Regions from separate parts of the Bacillus sp. UMB0893 genome, predicted to be linked through region 2. Evidence: predicted binding sites of a transcription regulator. Region 2 holds the regulator's gene; the other holds the start of a gene.
The links. Region 2 encodes LexA, which represses DNA repair genes until DNA is damaged. Its sites were predicted from a motif close to CGAACATATGTTCG; they were not measured.
Positions count from the first base shown of each region.

Region 1: the regulator LexA is predicted to act here: its motif matches at 2,337-2,350, upstream of CYJ36_RS07955 (DNA polymerase IV).

Region 1 covers NZ_PKLB01000003.1:14,826-23,646, reverse strand. Annotated here, with positions in the region: gene CYJ36_RS07965 (M20/M25/M40 family metallo-hydrolase) at 1-1,102, shown strand, start outside; gene msrA (peptide-methionine (S)-S-oxide reductase MsrA) at 1,172-1,699, shown strand; gene CYJ36_RS24035 (hypothetical protein) at 1,870-2,010, shown strand; gene CYJ36_RS07955 (DNA polymerase IV) at 2,368-3,609, shown strand; gene gndA (NADP-dependent phosphogluconate dehydrogenase) at 3,726-5,138, shown strand; gene CYJ36_RS23580 (hypothetical protein) at 5,138-5,275, shown strand; gene CYJ36_RS07945 (DUF2975 domain-containing protein) at 5,343-5,825, shown strand; gene CYJ36_RS07940 (helix-turn-helix domain-containing protein) at 5,836-6,054, shown strand; gene CYJ36_RS07935 (DUF817 domain-containing protein) at 6,101-6,892, shown strand; gene CYJ36_RS07930 (MFS transporter) at 7,341-8,714, shown strand; gene zwf (glucose-6-phosphate dehydrogenase) at 8,801-8,821, opposite strand, start outside.
Region 2 covers NZ_PKLB01000001.1:1,049,579-1,058,399, forward strand. Annotated here, with positions in the region: gene glnA (type I glutamate--ammonia ligase) at 1-158, shown strand, start outside; gene CYJ36_RS05325 (hypothetical protein) at 740-937, shown strand; gene CYJ36_RS05330 (L-lactate dehydrogenase) at 1,276-2,208, shown strand; partial or broken gene CYJ36_RS05335 (L-lactate permease) at 2,250-3,826, shown strand; gene CYJ36_RS05340 (hypothetical protein) at 3,902-5,359, opposite strand; gene lexA (transcriptional repressor LexA) at 5,455-6,075, opposite strand; gene yneA (cell division suppressor protein YneA) at 6,235-6,546, shown strand; gene CYJ36_RS05355 (YneB family resolvase-like protein) at 6,564-7,214, shown strand; gene CYJ36_RS05360 (DUF896 domain-containing protein) at 7,278-7,508, shown strand; gene tkt (transketolase) at 7,683-8,821, shown strand, end outside.

The DNA of each region.
Region 1 (8,821 bases), on a different contig from region 2:
TAATGAATTTCTGGAGCTTGTGCAAATTGATTCAGAAACGAAATTCGAAACAGAAATTGCAAGAGTATTAAAAGAAAAGTTTTCATCACTTGGGGTTCATGTTGTTGAAGATGATACAACGGGTGTTACCGGGCACGGTGCAGGAAATTTAATTTGTACTCTGGAAGCTGTAAAAGACGGAGTAGATCCGATTTATTTTACTTCACATATGGACACTGTTGTTCCTGGAAAAGGCATTAAGCCATCCATTAAAGATGATTACATCGTGACAGATGGTACAACGATTTTAGGTGCTGATGATAAAACAGGTTTATCCGCGATGCTAGAAGCAGTCCGTGTTTTAAAAGAAAATAACATCTCACATGGAAAAATCGAATTTATTATTACTGCCGGAGAAGAATCTGGCCTTGTAGGCGCAAAAGCTTTAGATGGTTCTCAAATCACGGCAAAATTCGGATATGCATTAGACAGTGATGGAAAAGTCGGCACAATTATTGTTGCAGCTCCAACACAAGCTAAAGTAAAAGCAGCCATCTTTGGCAAGACGGCTCATGCTGGTGTCGCCCCTGAAAAAGGCGTATCTGCGATCACGATTGCTGCAAAAGCAATTGCTAAAATGCCTTTAGGCAGAATTGATCAAGAAACAACAGCTAATATTGGCCGTTTTGAAGGAGGCACACAAACAAACATCGTTTGCGATCAAGTGAATATTTTGGCTGAAGCGAGATCTTTGGTTCCTGAGAAAATGGAAGCCCAAGTAGCGAAAATGAAAGAAGCTTTTGAGAGCGTTGCTGCTGATATGGGCGGACGTGCTGAAGTGGATATTGAAGTAATGTACCCAGGCTTTAAATTTGGCGAGGGAGATCATGTTGTGGAGGTTGCTAAAAAAGCTGCTGCAGCAATCGGCCGCACAAGCGAGCTTCAAACAAGCGGCGGAGGCAGCGATGCCAATGTTATTGCCGGGTTTGACATTCCAACTGTGAATTTGGCAGTCGGGTATGAAGATATTCATACAACCAATGAAAAGATGCCGATAGAAGAGCTTGTGAAAACAGCTGAGCTTGTTGTCGCGATCATTGAGGAAGTAGCTAAAGGCGAATAATCCAAAAAGAATGGCAGGCGCAGCGATTGCTCCTGCTGTTTCTTATTTCAGAAAATAGAGGTGTTCAGCATGAAAAAGAGGGAAACAGCAACTTTTGCCGGAGGATGCTTCTGGTGTATGGTGAAGCCGTTTGACGAGCATCCTGGCATCATTGAGGTTGTTTCTGGCTATACAGGAGGAACATTAGAAAATCCTTCTTATGAACAAATTAAAACAGGTGAAACAGGCCACCTGGAAGCTGTAGAAATTACATTTGAACCTGAAGTATTTTCATATGAAAGACTGCTCGAGTTATATTGGCCGCAAATTGATCCGACAGATGATGGCGGTCAGTTCTTTGACCGGGGCAGCCAGTACCGCACAGCCATTTTTTATCATACAGAAGAGCAAAAGCAAAAAGCAGAGCAGTCAAAAACTGCGATTGAAAAGAGCGGCCGCTTTAAGAAGCCGATTGTAACTGAAATCCTTCCGGCAGCTCCTTTTTACCATGCAGAGGAATATCATCAAAAGTTTTATGCGAAAAATCCGGAGAAATATAAGCAAGAAAGAGAAGAGTCCGGAAGAGAAGAATTTATAAAGAAAAATTGGAAGAAGTAAAAACGAAGCTCACTGCCTTATAACAAGACAGCGAGCTTTTTCGAAGTTTTTAATAACGTATTTGCGCTTTTTGCCGCTAATAGATTGTCAAAGTGTCCAGCAGGGTACCTTCCTTATTAAGGAGGGTTATCAAAATAAATACATTAAATGAAAGCGCAATCGCCTCCTATGTGAAAACAAGAGCGGAGGAGAATTGCAAGCTGCTGATGGATGACGAAATGAACGAGCTTGAAAAAGGCAAAATATTAGGCAGAATGGAAGCGTACAATGAATGTTTAGAGAGATTTGGATTTGATAAAGTAGAGTGTTGAAAGCTTGCTATGCATGCTTTTAATTTTGCAGCCGAATGCAGCTTTGGTTGATAAATATTTGATTGAGGAGATAAATTTAAAAAGCAGATAGATAAAATCCGGAAATCGGTTGATATGTTTCCGAAATCGGTTGATGAATTCCGATTAGAGGTATATATCTCTGAAAGCTGTTTTCCACGGACGCTTTTCATGTTTAAGAGCAGAACAGGTACTGATTCTTGCCTTCATCAGATGTCCTTTCAGATTTAAAGGACAGTCGGAAAAAATGAACAGTGCCGCCATTTACCTGATGGCGGCTTTTTTGGATTATATGATAAAATGGAAAGAGAACGATTGTTTGGAAAGAAGATGAATAAGATGAAAGAGCTAAGTGGACCAAGAGTAATTCTACATGTGGACATGAACAGCTTTTATGCATCTGTTGAAATGGCTTTTGAACCCGAACTTAGAGGAAAGCCTGTTGCAATTGCAGGAAACGTTGAAGAACGAAAAGGAATTGTAGTTACTTGCAGTTATGAAGCGAGGGCAAAGGGAGTGAAAACGACCATGCCGCTTTGGCAGGCGAAACGGCATTGTCCTGAACTGATTGTCCGTAAACCAAACTTTGACCGTTACCGAAAAGCCTCTAAAGCCATGTTCGGCCTTTTACGAGAGTTTACACATTTGGTTGAGCCCGTTTCAATTGATGAAGGATATATGGATTTAACGGAGTTTTTAAAGGAGGGCAACCCTCTTCAAATCGCTAGGACCATTCAGGACAGGCTGATGGAAGAGCTTTTGCTGCCGGCAAGCATTGGTGTAGCACCTAATAAATTTCTCGCCAAAATGGCATCCAACATGAAAAAACCCCTCGGCATCACTGTACTCAGAAAGCGGGAGCTGGGTAAGACCCTTTGGCCTCTCCCTGTAAGCGAAATGCATGGGGTTGGAGAAAAAACGGCCGAGAAATTAAAAACAATTGGTATTCAAACGATAAAAGACCTTGCAGGTGCTGATGCGATCGGATTAAAGCAGCTTCTCGGAATCAACGGCGAGCGCCTGAAAAAAAGAGCAAATGGAATAGATGATAGAGAGGTAAACCCTGACTCCATCTATGATTTTAAAAGCATTGGAAACTCAACTACTTTATCAAAAGATACAACAGAGGCCAGACTTCTGTATGAAACTCTGAACCGTCTGTCACATTCAGTAAGCAGCAGAATGAAACGAAAGGATGTTCTCGGCACGAAAATCTTTACGACGATTCGTTATTCTGACCGAAGCACATATACTCGAAGTAAGAAACTGAATAACCCTATTGTTGAGACAGAGGATATTCTTACACATGCTAAAGCGCTGTTTGATAAGCATTGGACGGGTGAACCAATCCGGCTGCTTGGCGTAACATGCCAGGATCTCGTTCCGAAAGAGGATGCTTATAAGCAGCTGGATCTTTTTTCTTTTCAGGAGGATGCAAAAAAAGAACCTCTTTACAAAACGATTGAAGATATCAATAGGAAATATGGCGGCAGCATGGTGAAACGCGGGATGAAAGTGGACAAATCAGAAGATGATAAATCAAGCGGCACGAGTTTTAATAAAGATTTTTTAAGGGAATAATTAAGGCGCTTTACTTGATAAAAGCAAGGCTCCTGTGTTATTTTTACATGAAGAATCCATGTGACTGTATACATGAGCTCTGTATATAAAAATTGATTGAGAAGGGAAGTAACATAATGTCAAAACAGCAAATTGGCGTCATCGGTTTGGCCGTCATGGGCAAAAACCTCGCTCTTAATATAGAAAGCCGCGGATATTCCGTATCGGTTTATAATCGTTCTTCTGATAAAACAGAGGAGATGCTGAAAGAAAACAGCGGTAAAAATCTGGTTGGTACATACAGCATTGAAGAATTTGTTCAATCACTTGAAACTCCCCGCAAAATTTTGCTGATGGTCAAAGCGGGCTTTGCAACAGATGCTACTATTGAACAATTGCTTCCTCATTTAGATAAAGGGGATATTTTAATTGACGGCGGAAACACGCTGTATACAGACACACAGCGCCGCAACAAGGAGCTTGCCGAAAGCGGCATACACTTCATCGGCACTGGCGTATCCGGCGGTGAAGAAGGGGCACTTAAAGGGCCATCAATTATGCCTGGCGGCCAAAAAGAAGCCTTCGATCTAGTAAAGCCTATTTTCGAAGCGATTTCTGCAAAAGTTGATGGTGATCCATGTACTACATACATCGGTCCTGATGGTGCAGGCCATTATGTGAAAATGGTTCATAACGGAATTGAATACGGCGACATGCAGCTGATTTCAGAAGCTTATTTTATTTTGAAAAATGTTCTTGGTCTATCTGCAGAAGAATTGCATGAAGTATTTGCGGACTGGAATCAAGGCGAGCTTGACAGCTATTTAATTGAAATCACTGCAGACATCTTTACTAAAACGGATGAAGAAACAGGAAAGCCGCTTGTTGACGTCATTTTAGATACTGCAGGCCAAAAAGGCACTGGAAAATGGACAAGCAAAAGCGCTCTTGATTTAGGTGTTCCTCTGCCGATTATTACAGAGTCTGTTTTTGCACGATTCATTTCTGCAATGAAAGATGAGCGCGTGAAAGCAAGCAAAATCTTATCAGGACCTGCTGTTTCTCCTTTTGAAGGCGATAAGGCAGAACTGATTGAAGTTGTGCGCAAAGCTCTTTATATGAGTAAAATCTGTTCTTATGCACAAGGCTTCGCTCAAATGAGAGCAGCTTCGGATGAATACAAGTGGGATCTTCAGTACGGCGATATCGCCATGATTTTTAGAGGCGGCTGCATCATTCGCGCTGCATTCCTGCAAAAAATCAAAGATGCATATGACCGTGATGCAAACCTTGCAAACCTGCTGCTTGATCCATACTTTAAAGAAATTGCTGAAGGCTACCAGGGAGCTCTTCGCAAAGTCTTAACGGTTGCGATTGAACAGGGAGTACCGGTGCCTAGCTTCTCAGCTGCGTTATCATACTATGACAGCTACCGGACAGAAACGCTTCCTGCCAACCTTATTCAGGCACAGCGTGACTACTTTGGAGCTCATACTTATCAGCGTACAGATAAAAAAGGTATTTTCCATACAGAATGGATGTCTAAGTAATGAAAGAAACACGGGGCGGAATGCTCCGTGTTTTTTTTGTTTCTCAACTGGTAAATCTGGGTTATGAAAAGAACGTTGCAGAGGAACAAAATGAATTAACAATTGTTTTACAACAAAAACACTATAAAAATAAATAAATATTTATTGTATATCAATAATTAATGTGTTAAATTCAAATTGAAAATAAATCGTGAGGTGATTTTTATGAAACGGGGAACAACACTCTTTTTAAAGATAGCTGTCATTCTAATTGGAATCCCAGTTCTTGCTTTGTGCATATTTGTGGTGCCTGAGATAGCGAATTTTGCAGCAGAATTGTATCCAGATCTTGCTTATATGAAATATCTCGTTCTAATTGATTTGTATGCTACGGCGGTACCTTTTTACTTTGCTCTGTATCAAGCTTTTAAACTTTTAAGCTATATTGACAAGAATAAAGCTTTCTCGGAATTATCTGTAGGAGCTTTAAAGAATATAAAATACTGTGCATTCAGTATCAGTATCTTGTATGTGCTGGGTATGCCGCTGTTTTATCTCATGGCGGAAATAGACGACGCCCCGGGTATCATATTAATCGGAATGGTCATAATCTTTGCTTCATTTGTGATTGCAGTCTTTGCCGCTGTTCTGCAAAAGCTATTAAAAGAGGCTATTGATATAAAATCAGAAAATGATTTAACGGTCTGAGGTGAATAACATGGCGATTATAATCAATATTGATGTGATGCTGGCTAAAAGGAAAATGAGCGTAACAGAACTTTCGGAGAGGGTTGGTATAACAATGGCTAACCTTTCTATTTTGAAAAATGGAAAGGCAAAGGCAATTAGGCTTTCAACTTTAGAGGCGATTTGCAGGGCTTTAGAGTGTCAGCCAGGAGATATTTTAGAATACCGAAGTAATGAAGACACCAACTAAGCAGAACTTACATTTTATTCAGAAAAAACCTTTGGAGGCAAAATTCATGAGAGCAATCAAACAACTCGTTCGTTTTGGATGGGAGCAGGCCCTGTCATGTTTGTTTCCTGTCGTTATTTTTGCCTCTTTGGCTCTTACACAAATCCTGCCGCTGCCCTTCCTGCCGCGGTATGACTGGCTGCTCCTTATCTGTCTTCTGATGCAGTGGTGGATGGTGCGTTCTGGGCTTGAAACACGTGATGAACTAAAGGTTATCACATTGTTCCACCTTATTGGACTTGCTCTTGAACTTTTTAAGGTACATATGGGCTCCTGGTCTTATCCAGAGGAAGGATATTTTAAAATTTTTGGAGTTCCTTTGTATAGCGGATTCATGTACGCAAGTGTAGCGAGTTATCTTTGCCAGGCGTGGAGGAGGCTTAAAGTTGAACTGGTTAAATGGCCGCCGTTCTTGGCAGTTGTATCTCTTACCGCTGCGATTTATTTGAATTTTTTTACACACCATTATTGGATTGACGTTCGCTGGTGGTTATCAGGACTTGTAATAATCATCTTTTGGCAATCATGGGTCACATACGAGGTTGATGGAACACGTTACCGTATGCCACTCGCCCTTTCTTTTGTACTCATTGGATTTTTTATATGGATAGCCGAAAATATCGCAACGTTCTTTGGAGCTTGGGAATATCCAAACCAAACCGATGCATGGAGTCTCGTTCATCTGGGAAAGGTGAGTTCATGGCTTCTATTAGTGATTGTCAGCTTTCTTATAGTAGCAACGTTAAAGCAGGTTAAGGGGAAAAGTTCCACTAGGATAGACGCTAGTCAATTTTTATAACTGCAAATAACTTTAGCAAAGGTGCTGACTTTACAGGATTTTAGCATCTTCCAATCTTCAACCGGGCGCTTTTCCGAAAAACGGAAAGCGTCATTTTTAATGGAGAGTGAGTTAGATAACAAGTTTTATAATAATTGTATTTAGCAAACGTGGCAGGATGGTTGTAGAAGCTTGCACCCGTCATTGCCATTGATCTTGAGATTTGTATAGCCTATATAGTTTTCTCTATGAAATTGGCGGCAACATCTATATCAAATTTTTCAATGACCCGGCGGCCAGAGCTTCTTTTTTATGCCAATAAATATTGTTATTTAGATTTCAGTCAAAATGGAGCCCGTTAGACTATGATTGTCCGGTATTTTAGTGATGCAAAAAAGTTGACGTATCCGGCCGGCGGAGTATATATTTCTTTGGGTAAACGAAATAATTAGCTGAAGGCGGGATACGCATGTCAACTATATCTGCAGAGAGACGTTTAGCAGTCCCCGGCTTAAAGCATGAAAACAAAATTGTAATGCTTTGGAGCTTAACAGTCTGGCTCGTCGTGATGAACACGACCATGTTTAATGTTGCATTGCCGAGTGTGCTTCGTGATTTGTCTCTCTCATCAGGCACTGCCTCTTGGATTGTGTCCGGGTACTCAATTGCTTTTGCCATATCAACGCTGACATACAGCCGCCTGTCAGATTTTATTCCTATATCAAGGCTGCTGGCCATCGGGCTTGCCATGCTGGGAACTGCCTCTATCATCGGTTTCTTTTCACATAGCTTTTATTTGCTTTTATTCGCAAGAGTTCTGCAGGCAGCAGGGGCGGGAGCTGTTCCGGGCCTTGCGATGGTTCTTGCTGGCAAATACATCCCGATTTCAAGAAGGGGAAAGGCGATGTCGCTGATTTCCTCTGCAGCATCGCTTGGTTTCGGCCTTGGTCCGGTCATCGGAGGAGCCATTACCACCTACCTCGGATGGAATTACCTTTTTGTCATTACTGGATTTGTTGTCTTTCTTCTTCCGATGTTCAAAAAGCTATTGCCGGAAGAGGACGTGCAAAAAGTGCATTTCGATTCGGTCGGCGGGCTGCTTACAGGACTCGGCGTCACGGGACTGCTGCTCTTTTTATCCACTTTATCATTGCCGCTTCTGGCAGGAACACTGCTGATGCTGTTCATTCTCTGGAAGCATATCCACAAAATCAGCATCCCATTTGTTCAGCCTTCGCTGTTCAGTAATAGGCAGTATGTCAAGCTTGCTGCAGCTGCTTTTTCAGGCTTTATCCTTCATTTTTCAACACTCTTTATGATGCCGATTATTCTAACTGAACTGTTTGGTAAAGATCCGGCAGCCATCGGACTTATTATTTTTCCTGGTGCCATCTTGTCTGCTGTTGCAGCCCAATTCATCGGCAGGCTGATTGACCGGTTTGGAAATGTACCGCTGATTTCTTTTGGCCATGGGATGCTGCTGATTTCATTGCTGATTTTGGCTTTGTCCGCTGGAAAATCCCCATACGCCATCCTGATTGCCTATATGTTTATGAGCACTGGTTTTTCAAGCTTAACTTCAAGTATAGCCAATGAGGCATCCCGCATTCTGCCGGAGGATGATATTGGATCGGGAATGGGCCTGACCCAGCTGATTCAATTCTTTGGAGGGGCTTTTGGCGTAGCTCTCTCAGGTATATTGATTGAATGGCAGCAAGGCATTCCAGCTTCCTTGATCTATGCAAACATCTTTTGGGGATTGACCGGCCTGATTGGACTCTCTTTCCTTATTTTCTGGTCGTACGTCAAAATCGAATCAAAGAAAAAATCACTTCACTACTGAGGTGATTTTTTTATGCATGATAACAGATGGCCGTCAGCAGCCATATACAAAGAAAAACACCTGAATTCTCAGGCGTTTTCGAAAAATTAATCGACCATATCGGTAAT
Region 2 (8,821 bases):
CACAAGCACTTGATAACTTGAAAACAGATGAAATTATTATTAATGCGCTTGGCGATCATTTATACGAGCACTTTATCGAAGCGAAAGAAATTGAATGGGATATGTTCCGTACTCAAGTTCACCCTTGGGAAAGAGAACAGTATATGTCTCAATATTAATACCTAAAAACCCTGATGCCATTGGTGTCAGGGGTTTTTTATAATTCTTAAAATTTTATATAGAATAGCGTTGACCACAAATCTGACCATTTTTTGACCACCAAATTTTTATGAATGACTTTTTTCGTGTATTACAAAGATTAATAAGAAATAAGGTTAGAAGTCCCCATGCACTTGTATTCCACATTAAAGGCGTTAAATCTGCAGCAGTCCCTCAGTTTTGAAATTAAGGGCTTTTTTGATGATTCTGACATACAAAAATAATAATTACATAAATTAAATTAATCAGTTACCTGCTGAAATGAGGTGGACCTATGTTTATTTATATAGTTAAATCTAGTGATTCCTTATTCTCTATTGCAGCAAAATATCAAGTTTCTATGGATAGCATACGCATAATGAACGGATAAAAACGGATATTTAGTACCAGGACAAGATTTACTCATTCCAACAGATATGTATATTGTTCAACCTGGGGATTCGTTATATTCCATTTCCAAAATGAGTTTCACTCCAGTTGAAACTATACGTTTATATAACGGTCTGCTATCGGATATTTAATGATTGGAATGAGGTTGTATTTGCCTGCTAGAACTAAACATGCAGTAGAAAATTTTGGTTTTATAACACCTTCTACACCTGAAAAGAATCAACTGTTAGTTCAGAGCTTTGCACCGATTCATACTTATTGTGGTATTTTTGAATACCATATTTTTGAAGATGGAAGTTTGAGTACTTTAGATGCTAAACACAGTATCGGCATCCCTTGTAATATATGACTGTGGTTAGTATTTGAGATTTTAAAGATTCTATTCATTTGAATAAGATAGGAATACATAGGTTAAAGCGTAAGAATTGTGACATATACGTGAACTCTATTGAAGTTCTGAAAAAACAGGAGTATATTTAAAGCGTGGAAATAATGTGAATCTTTTTACAAACTAACATGTGAAATATTTCACAAATTAAAAGAGAAATAAGCAGTGAATACAGGATAAATTTCACTATTTAGAAAATGGTTAAACTAAAGTATGTTTCACCAATTCGTAAATGGAATTTGTCCATTTCATATTATTCTTTCTTGTGAAATACTTCACAAAAATAGGAGGCAATCGTTATGAATTTAACACTGGGTAATAAAGTGGTTTTAATTGGAACAGGTTCAGTAGGTTCAAGTTACGCGTATGCATTGATGAATCAAGGTATATGTGATGAGTTGGTTCTTGTTGACTTAAATGAAGAAAAAGCAAAAGGCGATGTAATGGACCTAGATCATGGTATTGTTTATGCCCCTAGCGCTATGAAAATTAAATTTGGTTCATATGAAGACTGTATGGATGCCGCACTTGTAGTTATTTGTGCTGGTGCAGCACAAAAACCGGGTGAAACTAGACTTGATCTTGTAGGTAAAAACGTGAATATTTTTGAATCTATTGTAGGCAGAATTATGGCATCTGGATTTAATGGCATTTTCTTAGTTGCAACGAATCCAGTGGATATATTGACATATGCTACATGGAAATTCTCAGGTCTGCAGAAAGAAAGAATTATTGGTTCAGGGACAATATTGGATACTGCAAGATTTCGCTTTTTATTAAGTGAAGAATTTGATACTGCACCAACAAGTGTTCATGCCTATATCATTGGTGAACATGGTGATTCACAACTTCCGGTATGGAGTACGGCGAATATTTCTGGAACACCAATAGCTCCAAAGTTAACAGAAGAAAGAAAAGAAGAGATTTCCGTAAAGGTTCGTGATGCTGCATATAAAATTATTGAATCCAAAGGAGCAACGTATTATGGAATAGCAATGGGATTAGCACGAATAACAAGAGCAATTTTAAAAAATGAAAATGTAATCTTACCAGTTGGAGCATTTTTAAAAGGTGAATATGGTCACGAAAATGTTTATGTTGGTGTTCCATCTGTCATTACACGAACAGGTGTAAAAAATATTGTTGAGATTTCATTAAATGAAAGCGAAAAAGAAAAGTTTTCACATTCTGTTAAAACTCTTAAAGATATTCAGGCTCTATTTTGGGAGTAGGCTTATTTCTTAAGTAAGAAATATGTAAGGGAGCAGTTATTATGTTAGTAGATACTTTCAATCCTTTTAATAATCTTATCATTTCAGCAATAGTTGCAGCTATACCGATCCTTTTGTTCCTTTTATGTTTGACCGTATTTAAAATGAAAGGTATTCATGCAGTGCTTTTAAATCTATTGGTAACCTTCCTCATCGTCCTTTTCGTATTCAAGTTACCTATTGGAGATTTAATAGGGAGTGTCATACAAGGTGCAATACAAGGGGTATGGCCAATTGGGTACATTATTGTAATGGCAGTTTGGCTTTATAAAATTGCAGTTAAATCGGGGAAATTTGATATTTTACGTGGCAGTATAGCGGGGATTTCAAAAGACCAGCGTCTTCAGCTCTTATTAATTGGATTCTGCTTTAACGCATTTCTTGAAGGAGCGGCAGGTTTTGGTGTTCCAATTGCAATATGTGCTGTTCTATTAGTTTCGTTGGGATTCAAACCATTACAGGCAGCAATGCTTTGTTTGATAGCTAATGGTGCATCAGGGGCTTTTGGAGCAATTGGTATTCCTGTGGGCATCATAGATACATTTGGTCTGGAGGGTAATGTAACCTCAATGAATGTGTCAATCATGACTGCTTTAACACTGCCAATCATTAATTTCACCATTCCATTTTTATTAATATGGTTAATCGATGGGATTAAAGGTATAAAAGAAGTATTACCAGCTATTTTAGTGACATCGATTACCTATACAGTGACCCAAGCTATTATTACGCTATTTGTAGGACCAGAGTTAGCTGATATTATACCTTCTCTTTTAGCTATGGGACTGTTGGCATTATTTCTTAAAAAATGGCAGCCTAAACAAATATTTTTACTCAATGGGAAGAACTGTGAAGTTGAAAAGCATTCAATGAGCGAAGTTATAAAGGCATGGTCTCCATTTTATTTATTGACCATATTTATATTATTCTGGAGTCTGCCAGCATTTAAAGGTTTATTTACTGAAGGTGCAATCCTTGAATCTTCTGTAATGAAATTCGTTATACCAGGATCATCAATAAATATTGGCATTGATTTAATAGGAGCTACAGGTACAGCCATTTTATTAGCAAATTTAACAACGATAGGCACTACTAAAGCAATTAATTTCAGTGAAGGATTTGTTCTCTTAAAAAAACAGTTTCAGAATTTTGGATACCTATCATTATGATATGTGCAATTATCGGTATAGCTAAGTTAATGACATATGGTGGATTAACAACTGTTTTAGGGGAAGCAATTTCTACAACAGGAGATATTTTCCCAGTATTATCTCCAATATTAGGATGGATCGGAGTATTTATGACTGGGTCTGTAGTAAATAACAATACGTTATTTGCTCCAATACAAGCTACAGCAGGTAATATCATAGGAACAAACCCATCATTATTAGTTTCTGCGAACACTGCCGGGGGAGTTATGGCAAAACTAGTTTCTCCACAATCTATTGCAATTGCAACTGCAGCAGTTGGTGAAACAGGAAAAGAATCTGCTTTAATGAAAATGGCATTAAAATATAGCTTTGGTTTATTAGCTTTTGTTTGTATTTGGACATTTATTTTATCGGTATTTTTACAGTGAACTAAGCACCTTTGTGTTGAGGGTTTTTGCTTTAGGATAAAATATATTAAAATCAGAAAACCTTGACAAAATCATTCAGTCAAGGTTTTCTGATTTTCGTTTATCTAAATAATCTTTCATTAATTTTATTATTGCAATTCCAGCAAGGAAACCGCCGACAGCAATGCCAGATAATGCGACGATTAGTGAGATGTATTCAAATAAGGAATATTCTGCAAGCTTACTCCATTCAATTTTACCTTTCCAGTCTTCTATAACTAAATTCATTCCATAAATACCAGATATAACGGTATATGTCGTTAATATCAGCAAGAGAGAATTATGACGTTTGCTTGCCAGCTTCTCTTGGTTCTGATAAAGACTGTCCATTGTATTATTTACTTCTTTGTAAAGTGTTTCGATCTTGAAACGATCCTTCATCATAACAGATAATTCTTGGCCTTCTGTACGGCTGCTGATTTCTGAAAAAATGTATTTCGCAGTAAAATTCGTAATGGAACGAATAAGTTTATCCATTTTATCTTGTTTTTGGTCTATATAGAGCTGTGAATAGCTGTATGAAAGTTTTAATAACACGATTTTATAGAACAGGTGAAGAATCAAATTATAATAGAGCTGTCCGTACATTTCCTCGGCTATTATTTTTTCATTTTCAATGTCATTTGTAAGACAGGCAAAAGTATGATCACTGATGATATGATAACTGGCTGGAGCCCATCGTTCATATACATGCTTCTTAATATAATTGTGGATGTATTCTGGGTTGCTTGCAGCTAAATATGGTTTCCCGTTTTTGTCAAAGCCATTCATGTGGCCAATCCTGAACAATTCTTCATCTGTGATTTTCTCATCGGAAGACGTCACTAATAGACTGGAAACGAACATTCTTTCATCTATAAAATATGGCAGACTTCCGAGATAGGTAGACTGATCATTTTTGCTTTTTTCAATAAAAGGAACGATGTAAGGACAGAGGTCTTGGAAGATAAATTCCTGAATTTTATCGTATTTTTGTTGTTCAGCATAAATGGACGTGCCTTTTTCCTCAGTAATCAGCGGTTCCAGCACACGGAAGTGATCCATAAAATCGAGTGCTTCACTTAAAGTGAGGATCTTATCCATACTGTAAGGTTCCGCTCTGATTGTAATCATCCCAATCGAAAAGGGACAAATATAAATATCAATAGAATGGATTTTCATATTGTAGGAATTGTGGGCAGTTTCTAAGCGGCAGTCTAAATTTAAAGATTTAGAATATCGGTTAATTGCTTTCTCTTTAAATTGATTTGGAAAGAGAATCTGTTCTATGTATGGAAGGAAATAATGGTTTAAACGCTTGTGCGGAATATTGACATTTTCCCCGTAAAAGCTGCTTTTCCGTGAAGGATTATTAATAGAAAAGAATTCAAAGCCATTATTGATAAGCTCGTCTATTAATTCTTTGACACAATCCTGTTTCCATGAAAAAGGGAAAATGAATTGTGAAATAGTCCTCTGTATCTTGGGTTCATTAAGATCAGTAATGGATTTCATAAAGTACCTCATCATTTTGTTTTATGTTTATTTTCCCCGTGACGAGCTTCTTAAAACAAATAAATAAAAAAATCCAGCTTAGTAAAAGCGGGATTTTAATGAATATTTCTATATACTCCAACTACTTTTCCTAAGATTGTTACATTTCGAAGAATGATAGGGTCCATAGTTGAGTTTTCGGGCTGCAGTCGAATATAATCTTTTTCCTTGAAGAAGCGTTTAACGGTTGCTTCGTCATCTTCTGTCATGGCTACGACAATATCCCCATTATTTGCTGTTTTTTGCTGTTTGACAATAACCATGTCGCCATCAAGGATACCGGCTTCTATCATACTGTCTCCCATAATTTCCAGCATAAAAATGTGATCATCTGCTGCAGCGAACGAATCTGGTAGAGGAAAGTATTCTTCAACATTCTCAATTGCAGTTATTGGTGAACCCGCTGTTACTTTACCGATAATCGGTACATTAATGACATTCATCCGAGGAATATGTGATGTTTCTTCTTCTAAAATTTCAATAGCTCTTGGTTTTGTTGGATCGCGTCTGATTAAGCCTTTGCTTTCCAATCTTGCTAAATGGCCGTGTACTGTTGAACTTGAAGCAAGGCCGACAGCTTCGCCAATTTCACGTACAGAAGGCGGATAACCCTTTTTTTGAACTTCTAATTTGATGAAGTTTAAGATATCCTGCTGTCTTTTTGATAGTTTTGTCATCTTTTGCACCTCGCGTCCTGTAATTTATGTTGATTATAGCATGTTTTTCCTTTGCATACAAACATAAGTTCGAGAAACCCGTTGACAGAAACGTTTGTTCGCATTATACTAAAAATATCAGAAGTACGAACAAACATTCTATTCGAGGTGGAGATCATGTTGAAAGAATCATTCTCATATTTACTATCATTTTTTATCGTCGTTATTGTAGCTGTATTTGCATTATCTTATACTGGGGAAAAGGACAGCATGGAGAATTTCGTGCATGTAGAAATCAATGAAGGTGACAGCATCTGGAGCATTGCTGATCAATTTAAAGAACATCATAATCTCTCTAAAGCTGAATTTGTCGAGTGGGTTCAAGAAAAGAATGGAATGCAGACAGCAATCATCAAGCCCGGGGATACCGTTTTTATTCCAATTGACAAGAATGCATATTATGATATGAACCAGCTAGCAAGCAAGAAATAAGTGGGGAGTGGAAAAAACTGAACGCTATCATCTATTGCAGAGTCAGCACCACGAAAGAAGAACAAGAGTCTTCTCTGCATAGGCAGAAGGAAGAACTTATGATGCTTGCCGAACAGCACCAAATGACTATTGTAAAAGTGATTGAAGAGCAGGCAAGCGGATATGACATTGAAAGAGATGGAATTTTTGAACTTTTTGATTTCATAAAAGAACGATCAGCAGATGCAATCTTAATTCAGGACGAAACTAGGTTAGGAAGAGGAAATGCAAGAATTGCACTTATTCATTTCTTTCAAAAAGAAGGAATCACTCTTTATTCAGTGACGCACAATGGTAAGCTATTACTATCTGAAGCTGATTCAATGGTCTTGGAAATCGTAAGTATTGTTGAGGAATATCAGCGAAAGATTCATAATCTAAAAATCAAACGGGGCATGAAGCGAGCTGTACAAAACGGGTATAAGCCAGAAAAAAACCTTTCTAATATTCATTTGAGCCCCGGTAAAGACAGAAAAGAACTGCCAATTGATGAAATTGTCCGATTAAAACAAAATAAGCTCACATTTGCTGAAATTGCAGCCACTTTAAGAGGGTTTGGACATGATGTCTCAAAAGCAACTGTTCATCGGAGATACCAGGAATACATGAAACAAACTACAATCCAATAAGTTGTTTTTTACAATCATTTTTAGTACGATAGCATAGTGAATCTATTCAAAGGAGTTACCAGCATGCTTTCAAAAGATAAAATGGCAAGAATTAACGAACTTTCTAAAAAGGCTAAGACAACAGCCCTTACAGATAAAGAATTGCAGGAACAGCAAAATCTTAGACAAGAATATCTGCAAACATTCAGAGGTTCTATGAAAAATACGTTAAAAGGCGTTACTATTCTAGATCCAAATGGGAAAGATGTAACACCACAAAAATTAAAAGATGAAAAGAAAAGAAACCTACATTAATAAAAGGAATACGTCAATTTGTGATGTATTCCTTTTCAATTTGCGCATAATACATTAGAATAGTTTCTTACACATCTAAACTTCTTGTAAAATTTCATGCGAAATGGTTGTATGATATAGTGTGTATCGCTATGATAAGAAAGTAGAATGTTATTTCTGAAAGGATGGTCAATCATGTCACACTCAATTCAAGACTTATCAATTGCAACGATCAGAACATTATCAATCGATGCAATCGAGAAAGCAAATTCAGGACATCCTGGAATGCCAATGGGGGCAGCTCCAATGGCTTACACTTTGTGGACGCAATTTATGAATCATAACCCGAAAAGCCCGGAATGGTTTAATCGTGACCGTTTTGTACTGTCTGCAGGCCACGGTTCAATGCTATTATATAGCCTTCTTCATTTATCAGGGTATGATCTTTCAATGGAAGATATCAAATCTTTCAGACAGTGGGGCAGCAAAACGCCGGGGCACCCTGAGTTCCACCATACAGCTGGTGTAGATGCAACAACTGGACCATTAGGCCAAGGAATTGGAATGGCTGTTGGTATGGCGATGGCAGAGCGTCACTTAGCACATACATATAATAAAGAATCTTATCCTGTAGTTGACCACTTTACATTTGCAATTTGCGGAGATGGCGACTTAATGGAAGGTGTTTCTTCAGAAGCTGCATCTCTTGCAGGTCACTTGCAGCTTGGAAAACTAGTTGTTTTATATGACTCCAACGATATTTCATTAGATGGTGATTTAGACCGTTCTTTCTCTGAAAATGTTGAAAATCGCTTTAAATCAATCGGATGGCAAGTGATTCGTGTAGAAGATGGCAATAACATAGAAGAAATTTCCAATGCTATTAAAGAAGCGAAGCAAGACGTTACAAGACCAACATTAATTGAAGTAAAAACAACTATAGGCTATGGTTCTCCGAATATGTCAGGTAAATCAGATGTTCATGGCAAGCCTCTTGGATTTGATGAAATCAAGCTTACAAAGGAAGCATATGCTTGGACATTCGAGGAAGATTTTTATGTTCCTGACGAAGTATATGCTCATTTCAAAGAATCAGCTGAAGTTTCAGGATCTAAGAAAGAGCAAGAATGGAACGAGCTTATGGCAAGCTATGAGAAACAATATCCTGAGCTTGCTAAACAATTGCAAGCAGGGATTAAAGGCGAATTACTAGAAAACTGGGATCAATCAGTACCAGTATATGAAGAAGGTAAAGCACTTGCATCACGAGCTTCATCTGGTGAAGTATTAAATGCAATTGCGAAGGAGATTCCTTATCTTTTTGGAGGATCTGC